Regions from separate parts of the Hahella sp. KA22 genome, predicted to be linked through region 1. Evidence: predicted binding sites of a transcription regulator. Region 1 holds the regulator's gene; each other region holds the start of a gene.
The links. The regulator FNR, encoded in region 1, switches genes on or off when oxygen is low (the NO sensors DNR and NnrR bind a similar motif). The targets are predictions, from matches to a motif close to TTGATNTANATCAA.

Region 1 (4,931 bases):
GAAATGACACAACTATCAAAATCAACTCTGTAGAAGACGCCAAGCCTTATCTGATTGGCTGCTACAAGGACGACTCCAGAGCGCAGTTTTTGAAGAACAACGGTTTCAATGCTTCAGAGCTGGAAGATGACAGCCTCAACCCAAAGAGACTGCAGCAAAGACAGGTTGACCTCTGGATCTCCAGCACCGCTTCAGGCTACTACTACGCCAAGCTGGCTGGAGTTTCCGACATCAAACCTATCTTTACTATACGAGACACCAGCTTATATCTGGCGATGAACAAGGACACACCTGACGAAAATATTGAGCACCTCAACAAAGTGCTCGACAAGATGCGCACCGAAGGCTATTTAGACAAAGTGTACTCGAACTACAAATAGAGAGTTTTACGCTTGGCTTAAGGCGGCGGAATTCCGCCTTATCCACTCTTCCATCTCCTTGTGGACCTCATCGGTAGCTCGTCCACTGGTTTCAATCGGCGCCCCGACTTTGACCCTTATCAATCCCGGACGCTTACTAATGCTGCCGGCAGGCCAGCAATCTCCAGCATTGTGCGCCACAGGCAGCAAAGGAACGCCCGCGCTGACAGCCAATAAAGCGCCGCCCTTGTTGTACTTACCGACCTGCCCAGGACGAACGCGCGTCCCTTCGGGGTAAATCACAACCCAATACCCTGACGTCAAACGCTCCTTTCCCTGCTTAAGCAGCTGCTTAAGCGCCGCTGACGGCTTACTCCGGTCGATGGCGATAGGTTTCAACCTCTTTAGCGCCCAACCAAAAAACGGAACCTTCATCAGCTCTTGCTTAAGCACTGTGCACTGAGGACGAAATATGACCCCTAACAAATAGGTCTCCCAAGCGCTCTGATGATTACTGACAACCACGCAGCTCGTTTTTGGAATATTCTCCAGCCCCTCGATCTCATAACGTATACCGCAGACAATACGCGCCCACCAAAGTGCGAACACATTAAACCGGGATACGATGTAATACCGCTTTTCAAAATTGACGTAAGGGCCTACCAGCATCCCAATCAAAGATGTGATGATGACGCCCCAAGCATACCCAATATAAAAAACGAAAGACCGAAATAGCTGAAATGCCTGCACTTTTGCCCGCCTTTTTTCAATGCCCGCAAAGGATATCAACTCCCCGCCCAAAGCTGCAATGAATGTTATCCCTCAACGCCCCAGAAACCCAATGTTTGAGGGATATTGCGACTAAAGTACACCCTCTCAGACAGCCACCCGCTCACCCCTTGATCAATATCAAGACTCCCTTTCGGGAGCTGGATACACTGAGCATGGAGAGAGGGGGGATCCACTTGCCAACAAGTGTGACAGCAGGCGCGCGCGCCAAATCGCTGACAATGATAGTCAAACGCGCGCAGATGTTTTCTTACCTGGTTGGAGACCCAATATGCCAGTTGGAAAGGTTGTCGAACAAGCGATACAAAATGGGGGTAATGATAGCTGGGTTTATTTGCTCAACTCCCCCCCTAAAGAGTTCTCCAGTGAAAACTGGAGCGCCCTGGACGAGGGAGCCTATGACGCGGACTATCGCAACAGCTCTCTGGCTCGATATTATGAAGGCGGGTTCGCATTGAGCGTTCAGGCGCCCTGCTTTAATACACTTGTCAGCGCGGAAAATTACACCCGCAGACTCCCATCTATGAATGCAAATTTGCAAAAGTACATCGACTATGTCGTGAAAGAAGTGAGACTACTCAAGCAAAGCCTCCCCGTCGGCAGTCAGGTTAAGTACCTGCATTGGTTCGGCGATCTGGTTCGCCAGCTCACTCCCGCAGCGCAGACGCAGGTGATGTACTATTTAGGTCGGGAGTTCAAACTGAGCTTCGGCGCCGACGCACGCCATGTCATTGAATTGGACGCTCGCCCTGAGTCCGAGGAAGCGCTAGCCCTGATCAAAGGATTGGGCTTCAATATCATCTGCATCAATGATCCCGGCGAATACGCACAGTCCTTCCCTATTGAGAACCTTAAGGATTGGCTGCAGACCATTCGGGCATTCGACTTCAAAGCCGTTTACCTGCGCCTGAAAGTGACTCCTGCGACCGTCGCCGCACTATCCGAGCATCTTGAAGAAATTCTGACAGAGAGACCGCAAGGCATCCTACTTTCCAGCCATAAAACGGAATTCGCCAGCACATCAGGCCTGGAAGCCGCGCAAAAAGATTTCAAGCGACGCATTAAGTCCGCATCGTTTATCCCGATCACGCAGGACTTTTTCGCACTACCCTGGACAGGCTTGATTAGCCAAGGAGTCAGTTGCCTGCATGGCGTTGGGCTGGGCGCTTTTTCTTACACGCCCCACTATCAATTGCGCAACGCCACACAGTTGGACGACTACTACAAGACCCTGGATAACAGCGAGCTTCCAGCAAGAGCAATTCGCTACACTCAAACCCAGTTGTAACAAAAGGTGAAAACAATGTAAAAACAAAGGCGAGCGTAGGTTTCCCTGTAAATTTCCCATCGTAGGGATTTGCTTTTAAATAGCTATTGGCTATCCTAGAAGCCTCTTTAAGCAGTTTCACTCATCCAGCCACGAGGCAACCGATGGAAAGCAAGCATATAGCAACCTCCTCTCCTTTTAGCTTACACAGAGGCTGCCACGAATGTAATTTGAGCAAGCTTTGCATTCCTATCGCGGTTGGGGCTGAAGATATTGATCGTCTGGAAGAAATCATTCGTCAGGGCAAAATGCTCAATCGCGGCGAATATATCTTTGAGCAACACACCCCATTCCGCTCGTGCTTCGCAGTTCGTAGCGGCGCGATCAAAACATTCACCGTATCTGAGGAAGGCGAGGAACAGGTCACTGGCTTTTATCTGCCTGGCGAGATTATCGGCCTGGACAGCGTTAGCATGGAAAAATATTCCTGCTCCGCCGTCGCCCTTGAGCGCACCAGCGTATGCGAAATTCCTCTGGAAAAGTTTGAAGACCTTGCTTCGGACATCCCCAGCCTGCAACACCACTTTTTCTCATTAATGAGCAAAGAGATTCAGGAAAGCAGGCAGCTCACGATGCTACTAAGCAAAAATTCAGCGGAAGAGCGTATAGCCTCTCTGTTATTATCCCTGTCGACCCGCTTCAGTCGTCGTCGCCTGTCCGGCACAAACTTCAGACTTCCTATGCCTCGCAGCGATATCGGCAACTATTTAGGCTTGGCCGTCGAAACTGTCAGCCGGGTCATTACCCGCTTCCAGAACAACGGCATTATAAAAGTTCAAGGAAGGGAAGTTCAGATATTGCAATTGGACGAACTACAGAAAATTCTTCGCCACGACACCAAGTGCCTGGAGCAGCAGAAGGAATCAGCCCTTAACGCTCGTTAACGGGTCTCTTCCAGGCAGTTTTCAGCCGCTTTTACACCGCCACGCTGCTGGCATTGTTCAATCAACGCCGGCAGATAGCGGCGCCAGGGAAGCTGCTTAACGCCAAAGGTGTTGCGCAGCTTGATACACCCCAACGCGCCATTCGCCGGAAGCGCCACCCCCGGTAATACATCAGCGCCCTTTTTCTCGATCAGGGCCTGCAACATCTCTTCCTGCCCAAACGCCTGCAGCACAATCGCCTTCAGCAACTCATAGTGGGTGACAGCTTCAGCGCCAGCATAGTGGTAAACACCCCACACAGAGATATTACAACTCAACTGCTTAATAACCGCGTCTACAACTCTCGCCACATCATCCACCGCCACGGGAGTCAGCTGCATATCGGTGCTGGCGTTCAGACGCTTTCCTGAAGACAGCGCAGAAAGCATGGTCTGCAACCAGCCTTGGGCGCCCGCCTCCAGCAACCACCCGACCCTCAAGATCAGATGCTTGCTATAGTTTTCCTGAAGCCATTGTTCGCTCTGCAGTTTAGTCCGCCCATACACTGAAAGAGGACGTCCTTTGTTGGCGGAAATATAGGGATTCTTTTTGACGCCATCAAAAACAAGATGGCTGGAGAGGTGAATAATCGGCGCCTTCCATAAAGCCGCCACTTCCGCCACCGCCTCGCAAGCGGACACATTAACCTGATAGGCCAAATCCGGATGCTGCTCCGCTTTAAATAAGTCGCCCATCTCCGCAGCATGAACAACAAAATCCGCAGAGGGCATCGCTCTCATTGCTCGCACGATCGCATCATTGGTCATCAGAAACTGCTCGTAGGGAACGCCCTCCACCGCTATGCCGCTCTGCTGCAAACGCTGAGCTATAGCCTTACCTAATGGCGAATCGACTCCCGTCACACAAACAATCACTCATGTACCCCTTAAATGTATCTCGTAGCCTTTAGCGCCCCTGGAATGCGGACCGCCTGAAGATATTATGTTAACAATATTGGCTGCTTGAAGGGATTTTCGCAAACCCGATACCCCGGGCTTTATCCCCATTCTCCAGCTTAACGCTGCACCTTAAACCCCTTCCGAGCGATTAAGGTATACCCTGGGAACACGCGAGGTCATACCCGTAAATAAAGTATAGGAGATTGTTGACGCATATCCTGCAACCTCATCAGCGGAAACAGCCCCACCCCACAACTCCACCTCCGACCCAATACGCGCCTCTGGAATATGAGAAATATCCACCGTCAACATATCCATGGATACCCGCCCGATAACGCTTGTCCGCTTACCGCACACGGCGACAGGCGCACCATTCCGCATCTGTCTTGGATATCCATCGCCATACCCTACAGCAACCACCCCCATTCTTGTTGGACCGTTCGCAGTCCAGGCGGCGCCATAGCCAATAGAATCTCCAGCTTGCAGCTCCCGGGTAGCAATCAAGCGTGACTCAAAAGACATTACTGGCTTCAAGCCAAAGTCCGCCCCTGTCTTATCCGCCATAGGTGATGCGCCGTACATCGCAATACCTGGGCGCACCCAATCCAGATGAGTTTCCGGATATTGCAACAAG
Region 2 (4,931 bases), 2.9 Mb from region 1:
TTGCCTTTGACGTGCAGCGCTTTTTTTTGCGCGAACAGCTCAGGATGGCGAAAGCGAGTGATCTTTCCGTAATTCTTCACTCAAGAAAGACCCATAGCCAGCTTGCCAGGCTGGTCAAGGAATCTGGCGTTAAGAGGGGGGTGGTGCACGCCTTTTCGGGAAGTTACGAAGAGGGAATGCAGTTTGTGAAACTGGGGCTCAAATTAGGGGTTGGCGGCGTTATCACCTATGAGCGAGCGCAGAAAACCAGAAAAGCGATCTCCAGGCTTCCATTGGAGTCTTTGCTGTTGGAGACTGACGCCCCGGATATGCCTTTATGTGGTCGGCAAGGGCGGCGTAATTCTCCTGAGTTTATTCCCCAAATATTTGATGCGCTGTGCGCCTTGAGAGAAGAGCCCCCAGAACAGATATCCGATGCTGTTCTGCAAAACACAATCGAGACGTTCGGTCTACCAAATCTTGATATGTGACCTTGGCATTGCGTTGCCGCGTAATTAATTGGATTTAGAGTAGCAATTGAGCAGGAAGTGCAATATAATCCTGCGCCCGGATTTGCAATATAGTTAGGAACTTTGGCGAAGCCCCGAAGCCGAAGTTCCGAAAAGTCAGAACGTCGTTGCAACTTTCCCTGAAGGAAAGGAGTTGCGTGCGTTTTATTTGGATTAATCAGCCGAGAATTTAAGAGTAAGGCGGGATTTAAATGAAAACGATCAGCGCTAAGCCAGAAACCGTAAAGCGTGACTGGTATGTTATAGACGCGACCGACAAGACGCTTGGACGTCTTTCTACTGAAATCGCCCGTCGCTTGAGGGGCAAGCACAAAGCGGAATATACCCCTCATGTTGACACTGGGGATTACATCGTTGTAGTAAACGCAGAAAAAGTGCGTGTGACTGGCAACAAAGCACAAGACAAAATGTACTATCGCCACACAGGCTATCCTGGCGGCTTGAAAGAAATGTCTTTCGATAAGCTGATTCAACATGCTCCAGAGCGTGTTATCGAAACAGCTGTTAAAGGCATGATGCCGCGCAATCCTTTAGGTCGTGCGATGCTGAAAAAGCTCAAGGTATACGCTTCGGCTGAACACCCGCATACCGCTCAGCAACCGATTGAACTGAAAATTTAAGGAAGGTGGATATGTCTGTTACTCAATACTACGGTACCGGTCGTCGTAAAACTTCGACTGCTCGCGTCTTCCTGAGACCCGGTAGCGGAAAAATCACTGTGAACCAGACTGATTTGGATTCGTACTTTGGTCGCGAAACTGCTCGCATGGTTGTGCGTCAGCCTTTAGAGCTGTTAGAGGCTATTGGCAACTTTGACGTTTTTGTTACCGTTAAAGGCGGCGGTCCTTCTGGTCAGGCAGGCGCAATTCGTCACGGTATTACTCGTGCGCTGATTCAGTATGATGAAGCGAATCGCTCTCCGCTGCGTAAAGCCGGTTACGTTACTCGCGATGCTCGTGAAGTTGAGCGTAAGAAAGTCGGTCTGCGTAAAGCGCGTAAGCGTCCGCAATTCTCCAAGCGTTAATCGATACGCTAAAAATAAAAAGCCCGGTAGTCCGGGCTTTTTTGTTTCCGCTGAGCATAAGCGAAAACCGTCCGACGGATATTTAACTTGGATCAATATTGTTGAGACAACGCCACGTCGCACGCGCGTCGTCCTTGTATCGATAAGGCATTTTAATTAGTATGTCAGCCGGATTTTACGCCTGAAGAAATAAGAGCATAATGGCCTGATTTTGGCCTCAAATTGCTGCCTGATGGGAGAAACCTAGTATGACGAAAGACGACGTGAACAAGAGCCGCCGTCGTTTTCTGGTGGGAGCAACCTCGGTCGTAGGAGGTATCGGCGCCATCGGCGCGGCGGTGCCTTTTGTCGCTTCCTGGAACCCAAGCGCGAAAGCGAAAGCCGCTGGTGCGCCTGTTAAGGTTAATATCAGTAAACTTGAACCCGGTCAACAAATGACGGTTGAATGGCGGGGCAAGCCTGTCTGGGTGGTGCGCAGAACGCCAGAAATGTTGCAAGGGCTGGATTCGATTACGGACGATTTGCAGGACCCGCAATCTGAAAAGCCGCAACAACCCGCTTACGCTCAAAACGCTCACCGCTCCATCAAAGATGAATACGTCATACTCGTAGGAATCTGTACTCACTTGGGTTGCTCTCCGAAATTCATGCCGGAAGTTATTCCTGATGAAACCGTTGGTGGGTTTTATTGTCCTTGTCACGGCAGCAAGTTTGACTTCGCTGGAAGGGTCTTCAAAGGCGTACCTGCTCCCAAGAATCTTGAAGTGCCTCCCCACATGTATGTTGATGACGTGAACCTCATCGTAGGTGAAGACAAGGAGAACGCATAATGCAGAAGCTTATTCAGTGGATCGATGATCGTTTGCCTGTCGTCGATGCCTTCGAAAAGCACATGAGCAAGTACTATGCGCCTAAAAACTTTAACGTATGGTATTTCTTCGGCTCGTTGTCTTTAGTTGTTCTTGTTAATCAGCTACTTACAGGTATTTGGTTGACTATGAGCTACAACCCTACTGCTGAAGGGGCGTTCGCTTCAGTAGAGTACATTATGCGTGACGTGGAGTTTGGGTGGCTCATTCGATTGATGCACTCAACTGGCGCATCAGCATTCTTTGTCGTTGTCTACCTGCATATGTTCCGCGGGCTCATGTATGGCTCATATAAAAAGCCTCGTGAGTTAGTTTGGATCTTCGGTATGACAATTTATCTGTGTTTGATGGCTGAGGCTTTCCTTGGTTATTTGTTGCCTTGGGGGCAGATGTCGTACTGGGGGGCGCAGGTAATCGTTTCTCTGTTCGGCGCAATACCCTATGTGGGTGAAGATCTGGCTCAGTGGATCAGGGGTGACTACCTGATTTCAGGTATTACTCTTAACCGGTTCTTTGCTCTACACGTTATCGCTTTGCCAATCGTACTGCTTGGTCTGGTTGTTCTGCACATTCTTGCTCTTCATGAAGTCGGCTCTAACAATCCTGATGGCGTTGAGATCAAGAAGAACAAAGATGAGAATGGTATTCCGAAAGACGGTATTCCTTTCCATCCATACTACACGGTGCATGACATCGTGGCCTTGGTTGTCTTCCTCTTCGTATTCTGTGTGGTGGTGTTCTACTTCCCTGAAATGAATGGGTACTTCCTGGAAAAGCCGAACTTTGAACCGGCCAACCCTCTGAAGACGCCTGAGCACATTGCTCCTGTCTGGTATTTCACGCCTTTCTACGCCATGTTGCGGGCAATTACTTATCCTTTGTTTGGTGTTGATGCGAAATTCTGGGGTGTGGTTGTAATGGGCGCCGCGATTGCGATTCTCTTCGTGTTGCCGTGGCTGGATCGCAGCCCTGTTAAGTCTATCCGTTACAAAGGTGTGATGAGTAAGGTTGCATTGCTGGTATTTGCAGTGAGCTTTGTGATTCTGGGTGTTTGCGGCGCACTGCCCGCTAACGAGCAACCCAGCTGGATGGCTCCTCTGTTTACAGGCTTGTATTTCGCTTACTTCCTATTAATGCCTTGGTATACCAGAGCTGAAAAGACTAAACCTGTACCAGAGAGGGTGACTCACTAATGAAAAGCATACTGAAAGTTCTGCTTCTCTCGTGTGTGACGTCTCTTGCATACGCCTCCGGCGGTGGAGATGTCCACTTAGATCATGTGGATGTTGATATTCGTGATAAGCCTTCTATGCAAAGAGGGGCCGCGCTGTTTACCAACTACTGCATGGGCTGTCACTCTTTAAAATACTCTCGTTATGAGCGTGTAGCGGATGATATCGGCATTCCGCACAATCTTTACGAGCAGAATCTGATCTTTGGCGATGCGAAGATTGGACAGTTGATGGATATCGCTATGGCTCCTTCCATGGCGAAAGGCTGGTTTGGTGCCGCGCCCCCTGATCTGACGTTGGTCTCCAGATTGCGCGGACCAAATTGGTTGTATAGCTATCTACGTGGGTTCTATAAAGATGAGTCTCGTCCATGGGGGGTCAACAACGTTGTGTTTAAAGACGTTGGTATGCCTCATGTTCTGGTTGGTCTGCAGGGCTTGTGCGCTGAAAAGCCGGAACTGGGCAGCAAAGCGGGTATTGATCCTTTAAGTGGTGTTGTAGTTGGCGCGCCGGGTTGTAAGTCATTTGCTACAACGGGCAGCATGGAGCCCCAGGAGTATGATGCTGCGATACGCGACATGGTCAATTTCCTGGCCTATGTGGGTGAACCGTCGAGACTGGAAAGTGAAGACATCGCTCCGTTTGTATTGTTGTTCCTGGTGATTCTGTTCGTTCCTGCATACCTCCTCAACAGAGAATATTGGAAAGACGTTCACTAGTCTTTTCGTGTATAATGTTCGACCTTGGATAAAAGCTCCAGCATCGGTTGCCCCGATGCTGGAATTTTTCTTTCTGAATAATTTGAGTTACAAGCGACCGAGGTAATTCTATGGGAGTCGTGACCAAACGGTCATCAATGACATTTTTTTCTGATCCGCAGAGCCACTACAGTCATAGAGTCCGTATTGTTTTGGCTGAGAAAGGTGTGGCGGTGGATATCATCGATGTTGATCCTGATGATAAGCCTGCGGAGATTGCCGACCTAAATCCTTATAACACGCTGCCAACCTTGGTGGATCGTGAGCTGTCGCTGTACGAACCAAACATCATGATGGAGTATCTGGATGAGCGTTTCCCTCATCCGCCGCTTTTGCCGGTATATCCGGTTGCGCGGGCGCAGAGCCGTTTGTTGATGTACCGAATCCAAAAAGATTGGTGCAGTCTGGCGGATGTCGTTCTGAAAGGTAAATCAGATACTGCCGAGGTTGAAGGGGCGCGCAAACAGCTTCGTGAAAGTTTGATAGCCGCCGCCCCGATCTTTTCTGAGAAGCCGTATTTCATGAGCGAAGAGTTTACA
Region 3 (4,931 bases), 2.1 Mb from region 1:
GAGATTCAGGACTGGGTTGATGAGGCAATGGAAGTCCAGGAAGGGGATGAGGAAAGTGAGTGCCTGGATACCTTGCATGAAGAGGTTCAAGAGCACTTCACCAAATCCTGTTATGAAGTGCTCGGTATGATGCATCTCTATTATTGATATCTACTGAACGCGCGGCGTTTCCTTCCACACGTAAATCTCTATGTCTCCTGGGTCGCATTGAGTGCAGCCGCTGCAGGGCGTTCCCTGCGGCAGCTTTTCCACCCGGCCTTTGGCGATCCATTTATTAAGCATTCCCCGCAATGCGTCCGGCTCCGTATGGAAGCGGTTGGCCATGTCTTTGAGCGCGGCCCGTTTGTGGGTTTGCAGGTAATCTCGTATTTCTGACAGGATCATGGGGCCGTCACCGTCGCAGAGGGCTGTCTGGCGCCGATATAGCGCAGCGCCGCCAGGGAGGCGGCGAAGATCGCCAGCATAATAGCGATGACGGACAAAGCGTGAACAGGTTGACGGCCAAGTGTGGCGACCTGGTAGAACACCGTGGCGACAATGTAAGCGACGCCGGTAGTCCAGCCTGAGATGAAAAGCGTCCAGTTCAGGTTGGTCTCACGGTAAATGGCGGCTATTGTCGCAGCGCAGGGCATGTACAGCAGAATGAACAGCAGGTAGGCGAAAGCGCCCGCCGCGCCGTCGAATTTCGCCGCCATGGCGCCAAAAGTGCTGGTATCCACGGCTTGTTCCTGGGCGGCGCTTTCCACGTCCAGACCTAACGGATTGCTCCAGGAGCCCAGCGCGTCAGCGAGGTTGGCGGGAATGGTGGCGAAGGACGCCGTCACGCTCTCCAGCAAGTTGAATTCGGGAGCTGGCTCTGGCTCTTCGCCGGCGGCTTGCGCTTCTATTCTCGCCAGGTCGCTGTACAGAGAGTCCAATGTGCCGACGACGGCTTCTTTCGCCAGTACGCCGGTAAAGATGCCCACCGCAGCGGGCCAGTTGTCTTCGCGCAGTCCCATGGGTCCGAACGCGGGGGCGATCACGCCGCCGATTTCACTCAGCAGGGACTTATTGCTGTTTTCATTGCCGTAGGAGCCGTCTGTGCCCACGGAGTTAAGCACATTGAGGGCCAGCACCATTGGCACGATTACTTTGCCGGCGCGGAACATGAAGCCTCGGGTGCGTTCCCAGGTGCGAATGCCAACGCCTTTCAGCGTGGGAATATGGTACGGCGGCAGCTCCATAATGAAAGGCGTGGCCTGACCCTGTAACAGGGTGGTTTTCATCACCAGTCCGGTGAGCACGGCGATGGCGACGCCAATAATGTAGAGCCCGAAGACCACGTTCTGGCCGCCAATAGGGAAAAACGCGGCGGCGAACAGGGCGTATACAGATAAACGCGCGCCACAGGACATAAAGGGCGCCATGATGATGGTCATGATGCGGTCGCGCTGTTTTTCCATGGTGCGGGTGGCCATGACCGCCGGCACGTTGCAGCCAAAGCCCACGATCAAAGGAACGAATGCCTTGCCGGGAAGGCCGATGGCGCGCATGGCGCGATCCATGACGAAGGCCGCGCGGGCCATGTAGCCGGAATCCTCCAGCGCCGACAGAAACAGATACAGAAAGCCGATCACTGGAATAAAGGTGGCCACCACCTGCACGCCGCCGCCCATGCCGTCCGCCAGCAGCAGACGCAGCCATTGCGGCGCCCCCAGTGAGGTTAACAGCGCGCCGAAACCGTCAACGAACAAGGCGCCGGTAAATTGATCGAAGAAGTCGATAAACGCGCCGCCGATGTTGATGGTGAACATGAACATCAAATACATGGCGAACAGAAATATGGGGATGCCCAGCATCCGGTTCAGGACCACGCGGTCGATTTTGTCGGATATGCTGCGCTGCACCTCATGGTTGCGTTTGACGCTGGCGCTGGCTACCTGATTGACGAAGCCGTAGCGGGCGTCCGCCAGACAGATGTCAATGTCATCCTCCAACTGTTGCACTACATTCTCTTGCAGTTCCTCCACTTTGGCGCACAGCGTCGCGTCACCCAGCTTCAGAGCGGAGGCGTCTCCTTCCAGCATTCGCGTCGCCAGCCAGCGCGGATCGCATTTGCCCTCGGCGTGCGCGGCCAGCATGGGAGTCAGGGTGTCCAGCGCCTTGGCGACGGGGGAGGGATAAGTAATGACGGTATTGGAGATATGTTTGCGACGCGCGGCGTCCAGGATCGCCGCTTTCAGTTGCGGCAAGCCTGCGCCGGAAGCCGCCACAATGGGAACCACGGGGCAGTCCAGCAGATTGGCGAGCTTGTCGTGCGCCACCGCATGGCCGCGTTCTTCCGCCACATCCATCATGTTCAACGCCGTCAGTAAGGGCGTCTTCATTTCCAGCAGTTGGCAGGTGAGGTAGAGATTACGCTCCAGGTTGGAGGCGTCGACGATATTGATGATGAGGTCCGCTTCGCGCTCGGCGACGAAATCTCTGGCGATTTGCTCATCAAGGGAAACGTCTTCTTCACAGACATCCAGGGAATAGGTGCCGGGCAGATCGATCAGCTCAAAGTTCACGCCTTGAAATGAAAAGCGTCCGCTTTTGCGTTCTACGGTAACGCCGGGCCAGTTGCCGACCTGTTGCTTGGAGCCGGTCAGCGCGTTGAATAAGGTGGTTTTGCCGCAGTTGGGGTTGCCCACCACTGCGATGACGTATTTTTCCGCGTTGCGCTCAGGACTGGCCATGATCGACTAACTCTCTCCAATAAAACTGCTTGGGATCGGGCTGACTGCGCGTCATTTAGACGACGTTAGATTTTCTCAATCAAAATACTGCCTGCTTCGTCTTTACGCAGGCTAAGGCGAAATCCGCGCACCAGAATTTCCACTGGATCGCCCATGGGGGCGTAGCGGGTGACGCTGAATTCGACGCCGGGGGTCAAGCCCATGGATAACAGTTTGCGGCGATAGCTTTTGCCGCCTTCGCCGAACCCCATAACGCGGCCTTGTTCGCCGACTTTCAGATCTTTCAGACTGACGCTGCTCATTCTCGGGAAGTCTCCTCAATGACCGCTGGTTGCGGCGCACGCGCGCACCACCATGATTTTCTGCGCCATGCCGGCGCCCAACGCCAGACGCGTATCGGCGCGCACAACCACCAGGTCAGCGCCCTTGCGATGCAGCACCGTTAACTCACTGCCCACATTGAGCCCCAGGGAAGTTAAACGCATTTCCAGGTTTTTGCCCCCGCGTAACAGGTGAACTTTTACTTTTTCGCTTTCTTGCGCCAGCGCTAAAGGGAAAGGCTTCTGTTCGAGCGTGTTCATACGATCGCCTTTAAATGAAAGTGAGATTGAGAAACTTTCTTATTATTAACGCTATTACTGAGTGAATCCAGTAGACCTTGGGGGGAATCTGACTCAGATCAAGGGCTTGTGGGACCAGAAGGCCAGGATGGACTCAAATGGAGGTGAAGCGGCGTTTCCGTTGCTGGTCGGCTAATTCGCGCAACGGAGCGGAATCTCTAAGCAGATCGGCGTTCGGCGGGCCGTTCTGCTTTTCCTGCGTCAGGCTGAGGCTATTGAGTGCTGGCTCAATATGGCGCAAAGACGATATAGCTGCTGGCGCTGGCGTAGAACACCGAGTAGGTGAAGATGGAGAAGGAAGGCGTCTCGTAGTCGCCACTGGTGAAGCACAGGCAGGTCATATTGTCTTCGCCGTAGTCGCCGGTAGGAATAAGGGCGGAGGCCACGCCGTCAATAATCGCCTTCTGTATATACCAGCGGTTGCCGCCGCCGATGGCGTAGTAAAGCGTCACATCAATATGCCGGTTGGCGTCGCCAATCAAAAAGCTGATAGCGGCGCTGTCTTCATTGGGTTCGAATTCTTCGTTGGATGAAATCTCCCAGGTGGAGGATTCGCCCGATCCCAATGGCGAAGGGATTTTGTCGATGTACACGCCGCCGCCGAATGTATTGACGTCGTACGTCACCAGCGGCATGGCGCTGAGGTTTCGTACATCGAATATGACGAGGTCTTCGCTGCCTTTGTCGCCCAACCCCAGACCCGCCACACCGGCGATAGCGCCGACCACGCTGGCGGTGGCTCCCAGTTTGTCCCAGCCGCTGGCGCCGCCTTCTATGTCCCGTGACAGGGAGGAGCTGCTGAAACTGCTCAGGTAGTATTTGTGGAAGGAGCTGACCGCCTGCTGTGCGGTTCCGTGGCCTTGAGTGATGGAAAAAGAGCCGTTGGTCGTGGTGTAGTTCAGATTTGCGTCCTTGATGTCCATGGGGGATTCCTTGTGTTGATTGGGATGATGGGAAGCTCACACGTAATCCGAGAAAAACAGCGAAACTTTGCCTTTTTGGTGGTCCGCTCCCATCTCGCTGAGGCTGAAGGAGGCGTAGTCGTCTTTGCCAGCGAAGCCCAGGTAGGCGCGCCTGTAGCCATCCTCGTTGAGCCAGAGATCGCGGCCGTCGATATAAAAGTGGTTCAGACGCCACACGCCGGAGCTGCGCAGTTCTATGGTGGTGTGTACGTCCACGCAGTTGCTGGCGTTGGAGCCAATCATAAAGGTGAACTCGTAATGAGATTTTCCGGGTTGAAAGCCTGAGGTTTTTGCTTTGATCGACCCGGTTTCACCAGGCACTAACGGTCGCAATGCCTGTTGAAAGCCGAAGTTATCGGATTTGCTTTGAAACGGCGCGATGGTGTAGCTGGAATGATTAATGATCTCCAGCTCGAATTCATTGTCGGCGCTTTTCTTTTTCAACCCTATGATTGACGACATTGTGCCGACAGTCGTGGCGATAGCGCCGACTGCGCCCCACATGTTCAAGGTTTCGGCGTAGGCCTGGGTGGGCGTAAGGTTGTCCGCGTAGCTTTCCATTTCTCTGATGAGTTGAAGGGCCGCATCTTTGCCTTTTTTGATGTAGACATCGCCATGCTCTGTGATGAGGG
Region 4 (4,931 bases), 410 kb from region 1:
CGTTTAACGTATGACCCTCTCCAACCCCGCGATTAAAGTGGATTGCTTGGCCAACGTCAATTCCGGTCTAAGACTTAATGTCTATACTTTAGCCAGAAGTGACGAAATGACGCCTGTGAACAACGCAATTAGGAGGCTTTAATGAAGCGCCTTATTCTATCTGTTTTGACGGTCTTTATCGCCGCTGTAGGTTTTGAGGTGAGGGCTGAAGGTAAAAACGTGCAACTGACGTCCCTGGACTGGCCGCCCTATACCTCGGAAGGCCTGGCCAACCAGGGCGCCAGCGCGGCGGTGGCCAAAGAAGCGTTCGCCGCCATGGGTTACACGCTGGAGGTGAAGTTCTATCCCTGGAAGCGCGCGGTAGCTCTTGCCAAGAACGATCCGGCCTATGACGGCTACTTCCCTGAGTACTACGCCAAAGAGCTGGAAGACGACTTTATCCTGTCCGAGCCAATGGGCTCAGGCCCTTTGGGTTTCGCCCAGCGCAAAAATCATCAGATTGACTGGTCGGCGTTGCCGGATCTCGCCAAATATCGTATCGGCGTGGTCAGCGGCTATGTGAATACCGCCGAGTTTGACGACATGGTGGCCAACAAACAGCTCAACGCGAGCGAAGCGGGAGATGACGTAAAGAACCTGATGAAGCTGGTGTCGGACCGTATCGATCTGGCTGTAGTGGACAAAAACGTTATGAAATACCTGTTATCTACTGAGGCCAGCCTTAAATCCGCCGCTGACGCGATTGAGTTCAACCCGACGTTACTGGAAGACAAGAAGCTCTATATCTGCTTCAAAAAAGGCCCTCGTGGGGAAGAGCTAGCCAAGGTGTTCAGCGAGGGCCTGAAAAAAATCGACGTCGACAAAATCATGCAGGGATATTTTTAATCCTGATTTTATCTATGGGATAAGCCTCAGGAGAGATGAGGCGTTTCCTGCGGTCCCGCCGCCAGCTCCATGCCTGGGATTCGGCTCCAGTAACCGTTGCTATGGTTGAGCTGGTAGGGCAGGACCTTGTCCTGTTCCTGTTTTAGCGCCAGCGCTAAACTCTCTACGATCTGAAGCGTATCCGGCGATTCGGGACTCAGACGAATTACGTTCACGCCCGCATGTTGCAGATCACGCCATTGATTCAGCAGGTGATAACACTTGCCGGACTGCGTCTGAATACCGTTGAGGTTGAACAAGGTTTCGCCTTCCTGGCTCCGTGTGGGAATACCTTGCGGGTATTTCTTGCAGACGAAACGACAGTCGTCCTTGGGCAATCCTTCCGATCTTGCTGTGAAGCAGCGTGCGGAGAGCGCAAGGGGGAGATGACCGTAGGCGAACAGCTCGGTTTCAATGGGCGTAGCGAGATTCCCCAGAACTCCTTCCAGCGCGTGACGGCTGATTTCCATCGGCGGCGTCCAGCGTTTGGCGCCCGCCTGTTGCATGATTGCCAGCGCCGGTGCGTTGTAAAGGTTCAGGTAAGGGCCGGCGATGAACGGTTTGCCGGCTTCCGACATCAGGTGCGCCGCGGCCATGTCATTGGCTTCCACGCTCAGGCGTTCGTTTGCGTTGGCCGCTTTGCAGATAGCGCGCAAGGACTTCAATTCCGACTCCGCTTCTATTAACGCCAGGGTGGAGAGCGCCACCTCTTTTCCCGCATCGAGCAGTGAGTCAGCGATGTCCAGCCAATCGCGCAAGTTCATCTCCCGGCGCTTGGAACAGACGGTTTCTCCCAGATAAACAATATCGACCGGCGCGGCGGCGACCTGGGAATAGAATTGAACGACCATGTCTTTCGGCCAGAAATAAGGCAGGGGACCCAGAGAGATTTTCATAGTACTGCGCCTTCTGTTGGTGGTTCGGGCATACGCGAGCTGAGATATGCGTCCGCTGATTTATTGCCAGGGACGCGAATAGGCGCCCAATGTGGTTTGCGCGCCCTCTGACAACTCTTGTAGCGCCTCCAGCCAGTCTTGCTGGCAACGGAATGCGGCAGGATCGCGATGGAAGCAATCCAGGGCCTGACGCCAAGTGGACACGACCTGTGCGACGTAAGAAGGGCTGCGCTGCCGGCCTTCTATTTTCACCGCCTTGACGCCGGTCGCGGCGAGTTCTGGAATGAGGTCGAGGGTATTCAGGCTGGTCGGCTCTTCAAAAACGTGGAAAGCATGGCTGCCGCCGGCGTCAAAGCGCCCTTTGCATAACGTGGGATAGCCGGCGTTTTCGTCCGCTTCGAAGCGATCAATGAGAGAGCCGTTCAGGCGGGACTCCAGGCGTCCATCTTTCTGCTCCCACTTCACGAATTTTGCGGGCGAGCAGGCGCCGCTGTTATTGGGCGATTCACCAGTCATATAGGACGACATATAGCAACGTCCCTCGGCCATGATGCACAGGCTGCCGAAAGCGAAGACCTCCAGATCAACCGGGCTGTGCGACGCCACCTGGCGGACCTGTGGCAAGGACAATACCCTGGGCAGGACCGCCCGTTTGATATTGAAACGGCTGTGGTAGAAGCGCAGCGCTTCATAGTTGGTGGCGGAGCCTTGTACAGAGAGATGCAGATTAAGCTGGGGATACTGGCGGGCGGCGTAATCCATGACCCCAATGTCCGCGGCGATCAGGGCGTCCGCCCGCAAGCCGGCGACTTTATCCACCGCATTGCGCCAGCGCTCCCAACCTTGTGATTGCGCATAGGTGTTGATGGCGACGAAGAGCTTTACGCCGCGGTCGCGTGCGTAAGCCAGCGCCTGTTGGGCTTTGGCGTCGTCAAAATTCAGCCCGGCGAAATGGCGGGCGTTGGTATCGTCTTTGAATCCAATGTAAACAGCGTCGGCGCCGTTATCTACGGCGGCGCGAAGAGCGGGAGGACTTCCCGCCGGACAAACCAGCTCCATTGCATACTCCCAGGGCGGCAAATGCGGGTAAGGTAGCAAATGCGCTGTGCAGGGGATTTGATGGAAATCAAGATGCTTCTGGTCATGAGTCTATTTAATAACGACGACTTAACGCTGCGATAAGGGAGACCGAAGTTCATGTTGAAGAGCCCGCTGCAATTATCCAGAGAGCTTGCCGCTGCGCTGCCGCCGTTGACGGACGTGGTGCGGCGCCCGGGTCATTACTTGCTGCAACCGCTGACGCGAACGCCGTTCGCATTACAGGCCGCGCTGTTGCGTAAACTGTTGCAAGACAGTTACGGCGAAGCGATCAGGGAAGGGGACTTTGACTCACTCGTTAACCGCTGGATCAAAATCACGGTGGTGGATCTGGACGCCAGCTGGAGCATCAGTCTCGGCGCGGATCGTTCAATTCAAGTGGCGCGGACGGAAACGGCAGATACGGAAATTCGTGGAGACTCCGCCGCTTTTGCACTGATCGCCGGGCGTAAAATGGACCCTGACACCTTATTTTTTCAGCGTCGGATTGTCATCCTTGGGGATACGGAACTGGGGCATGAAATGAAAAACCTGCTGGATACCGGCGATCTCAACGACCTGCCTGCGCCCGCACATAAAATGCTGGAGCTGGCTTCCTCCGTCGCTGCGTACTGGGAAACCTCCAAACGGGATCTGGCGGCGGCGCTGAGCTATAGAATTCCTGTTACGCCGCAAACCTCCTGACGTCTGAAAACCTGCATCAGAAAAACGCCAGCCAGGCTCCGACGCCGATCATCAGGGTTCCGGCGATGCGGTTTAACAAGCGGACGTTATCGCCTTGCATCAGGAAGTGACGCAGCGTGCGGCCGCCGCTGGCGTACAGCACCAGACAGAAAAACTCCACGATCAACAAGATTGACACCAAGGTCGCCAGTTGCGGCGCCATGGGCGCGTCGGTGGAGATAAAGGGCGGCAACAGCGACACCATGAACGCCCAGCCCTTGGGGTTGGAAATCGCCGTCACAAAGCCCTGCGTAGCCAGCTCTGTGGGACTGGCGATGCGGGAGTCCTCCATCTTCTCGGGAATGGCCATTTTGCCCCGGGACAGCCACATTTGTACGCCAAGGTAGGCGAGGTAAGCGCCCCCGACGTACTTCAGCACGGCGAACACTTGCGGATACTGCAGCATCAACGTGGCGACGCCTACGACAGAGGCGACGGAGACAATGCCGACACCGACCAACTCGCCCCACATCATCCAGAAGGTGCGCTTCAATCCAATGCTCAATCCCATGGTCAACGCCAGCGTCATGCACATGCCCGGCGTGGCGGACACAAACAGGCAGGTGGAAAGAAACACCAGAAGCACGGAATAGTCGGTCATACAGCAGTCGTCCTGAAAGCGATGGTATAGCGGATGGCGTTAGGGGAATAAATCAGAAAAGCCATTATCAGGCAAGCCGGAGCCGCCCGATAATTGCTTTTTTCAATGGAGCCCCGGCGCTGGCGGGCGCCGGAGGCTAAGTCGGAAAGGTCAGGCGTGGGACAGCTCGCCGTCCACGTCTTCCTGCTTTTCGACCTGACTGTGGTCCGTGCCCAGGATCATGTACATGGTGGGCACGACAAACAGCGTGAAGATCGTACCGATGGACAGGCCGGATGCGATGACCAGACCGATATCAAAACGACTGACGGCGCCGGCGCCGCTGGCGAACAGCAGAGGCAACACGCCCACCACCATCGCAGCGGTGGTCATCAGAATGGCCCGCAGACGAATGCCGGCGGCCTGTTCGATGGCCTCACGTTTGCTCAGCCCCTGTTCCACTTGCAATTGGTTCGCGAACTCCACAATCAAGATGCCGTGTTTAGTGATCAAGCCGATGAGCGTTACCAAACCGATCTGGGTGTAGATATTCACTGATGTCACGCCGAAGGCGATAGGAATCAACGCGCCCAGCAACGACATCGGCACACTCACCAGAATGATGAACGGATCGCGGAAGCTCTCAAACTGCGCCGCCAGCACCAGATAAATCATCAACAGGGCGAAGAAGAAAGTGAAGATCAGCGCGC

Region 2: petA (ubiquinol-cytochrome c reductase iron-sulfur subunit) is a predicted target of FNR. The motif match lies at 1,616-1,629, and genes of this name have one in related genera.
Region 3: EUZ85_RS15820 (FeoA family protein) is a predicted target of FNR. The motif match lies at 3,387-3,400, and genes of this name have one in related genera.
Region 4: EUZ85_RS22895 (SCP2 domain-containing protein) is a predicted target of FNR. The motif match lies at 2,937-2,950, and genes of this name have one in related genera.

What each region holds. Positions count from the first base shown of each region.
Region 1 covers NZ_CP035490.1:5,600,445-5,605,375, forward strand. The annotation lists gene EUZ85_RS24695 (ABC transporter substrate-binding protein) at 1-380, shown strand, start outside; gene EUZ85_RS24700 (lysophospholipid acyltransferase family protein) at 387-1,109, opposite strand; gene EUZ85_RS24705 (hypothetical protein) at 1,420-2,436, shown strand; gene fnr (fumarate/nitrate reduction transcriptional regulator Fnr) at 2,580-3,359, shown strand; gene EUZ85_RS24715 (sugar nucleotide-binding protein) at 3,356-4,261, opposite strand; gene alr (alanine racemase) at 4,427-4,931, opposite strand, start outside.
Region 2 covers NZ_CP035490.1:1,577,625-1,582,555, forward strand. The annotation lists gene EUZ85_RS07000 (TatD family hydrolase) at 1-470, shown strand, start outside; gene rplM (50S ribosomal protein L13) at 701-1,129, shown strand; gene rpsI (30S ribosomal protein S9) at 1,141-1,533, shown strand; gene petA (ubiquinol-cytochrome c reductase iron-sulfur subunit) at 1,782-2,363, shown strand; gene EUZ85_RS07020 (cytochrome bc complex cytochrome b subunit) at 2,363-3,595, shown strand; gene EUZ85_RS07025 (cytochrome c1) at 3,595-4,353, shown strand; gene EUZ85_RS07030 (glutathione S-transferase N-terminal domain-containing protein) at 4,464-4,931, shown strand, end outside.
Region 3 covers NZ_CP035490.1:3,539,098-3,544,028, forward strand. The annotation lists gene EUZ85_RS15800 (hypothetical protein) at 1-147, shown strand, start outside; gene EUZ85_RS15805 (FeoC-like transcriptional regulator) at 151-384, opposite strand; gene feoB (Fe(2+) transporter permease subunit FeoB) at 381-2,717, opposite strand; gene EUZ85_RS15815 (FeoA family protein) at 2,783-3,019, opposite strand; gene EUZ85_RS15820 (FeoA family protein) at 3,035-3,298, opposite strand; gene EUZ85_RS15825 (hypothetical protein) at 3,565-4,260, opposite strand; gene EUZ85_RS15830 (hypothetical protein) at 4,297-4,931, opposite strand, start outside.
Region 4 covers NZ_CP035490.1:5,186,044-5,190,974, reverse strand. The annotation lists gene EUZ85_RS22910 (ABC transporter substrate-binding protein) at 142-885, shown strand; gene EUZ85_RS22905 (U32 family peptidase) at 912-1,820, opposite strand; gene EUZ85_RS22900 (peptidase U32 family protein) at 1,881-2,879, opposite strand; gene EUZ85_RS22895 (SCP2 domain-containing protein) at 3,018-3,602, shown strand; gene EUZ85_RS22890 (LysE family translocator) at 3,619-4,242, opposite strand; gene EUZ85_RS22885 (efflux RND transporter permease subunit) at 4,393-4,931, opposite strand, start outside.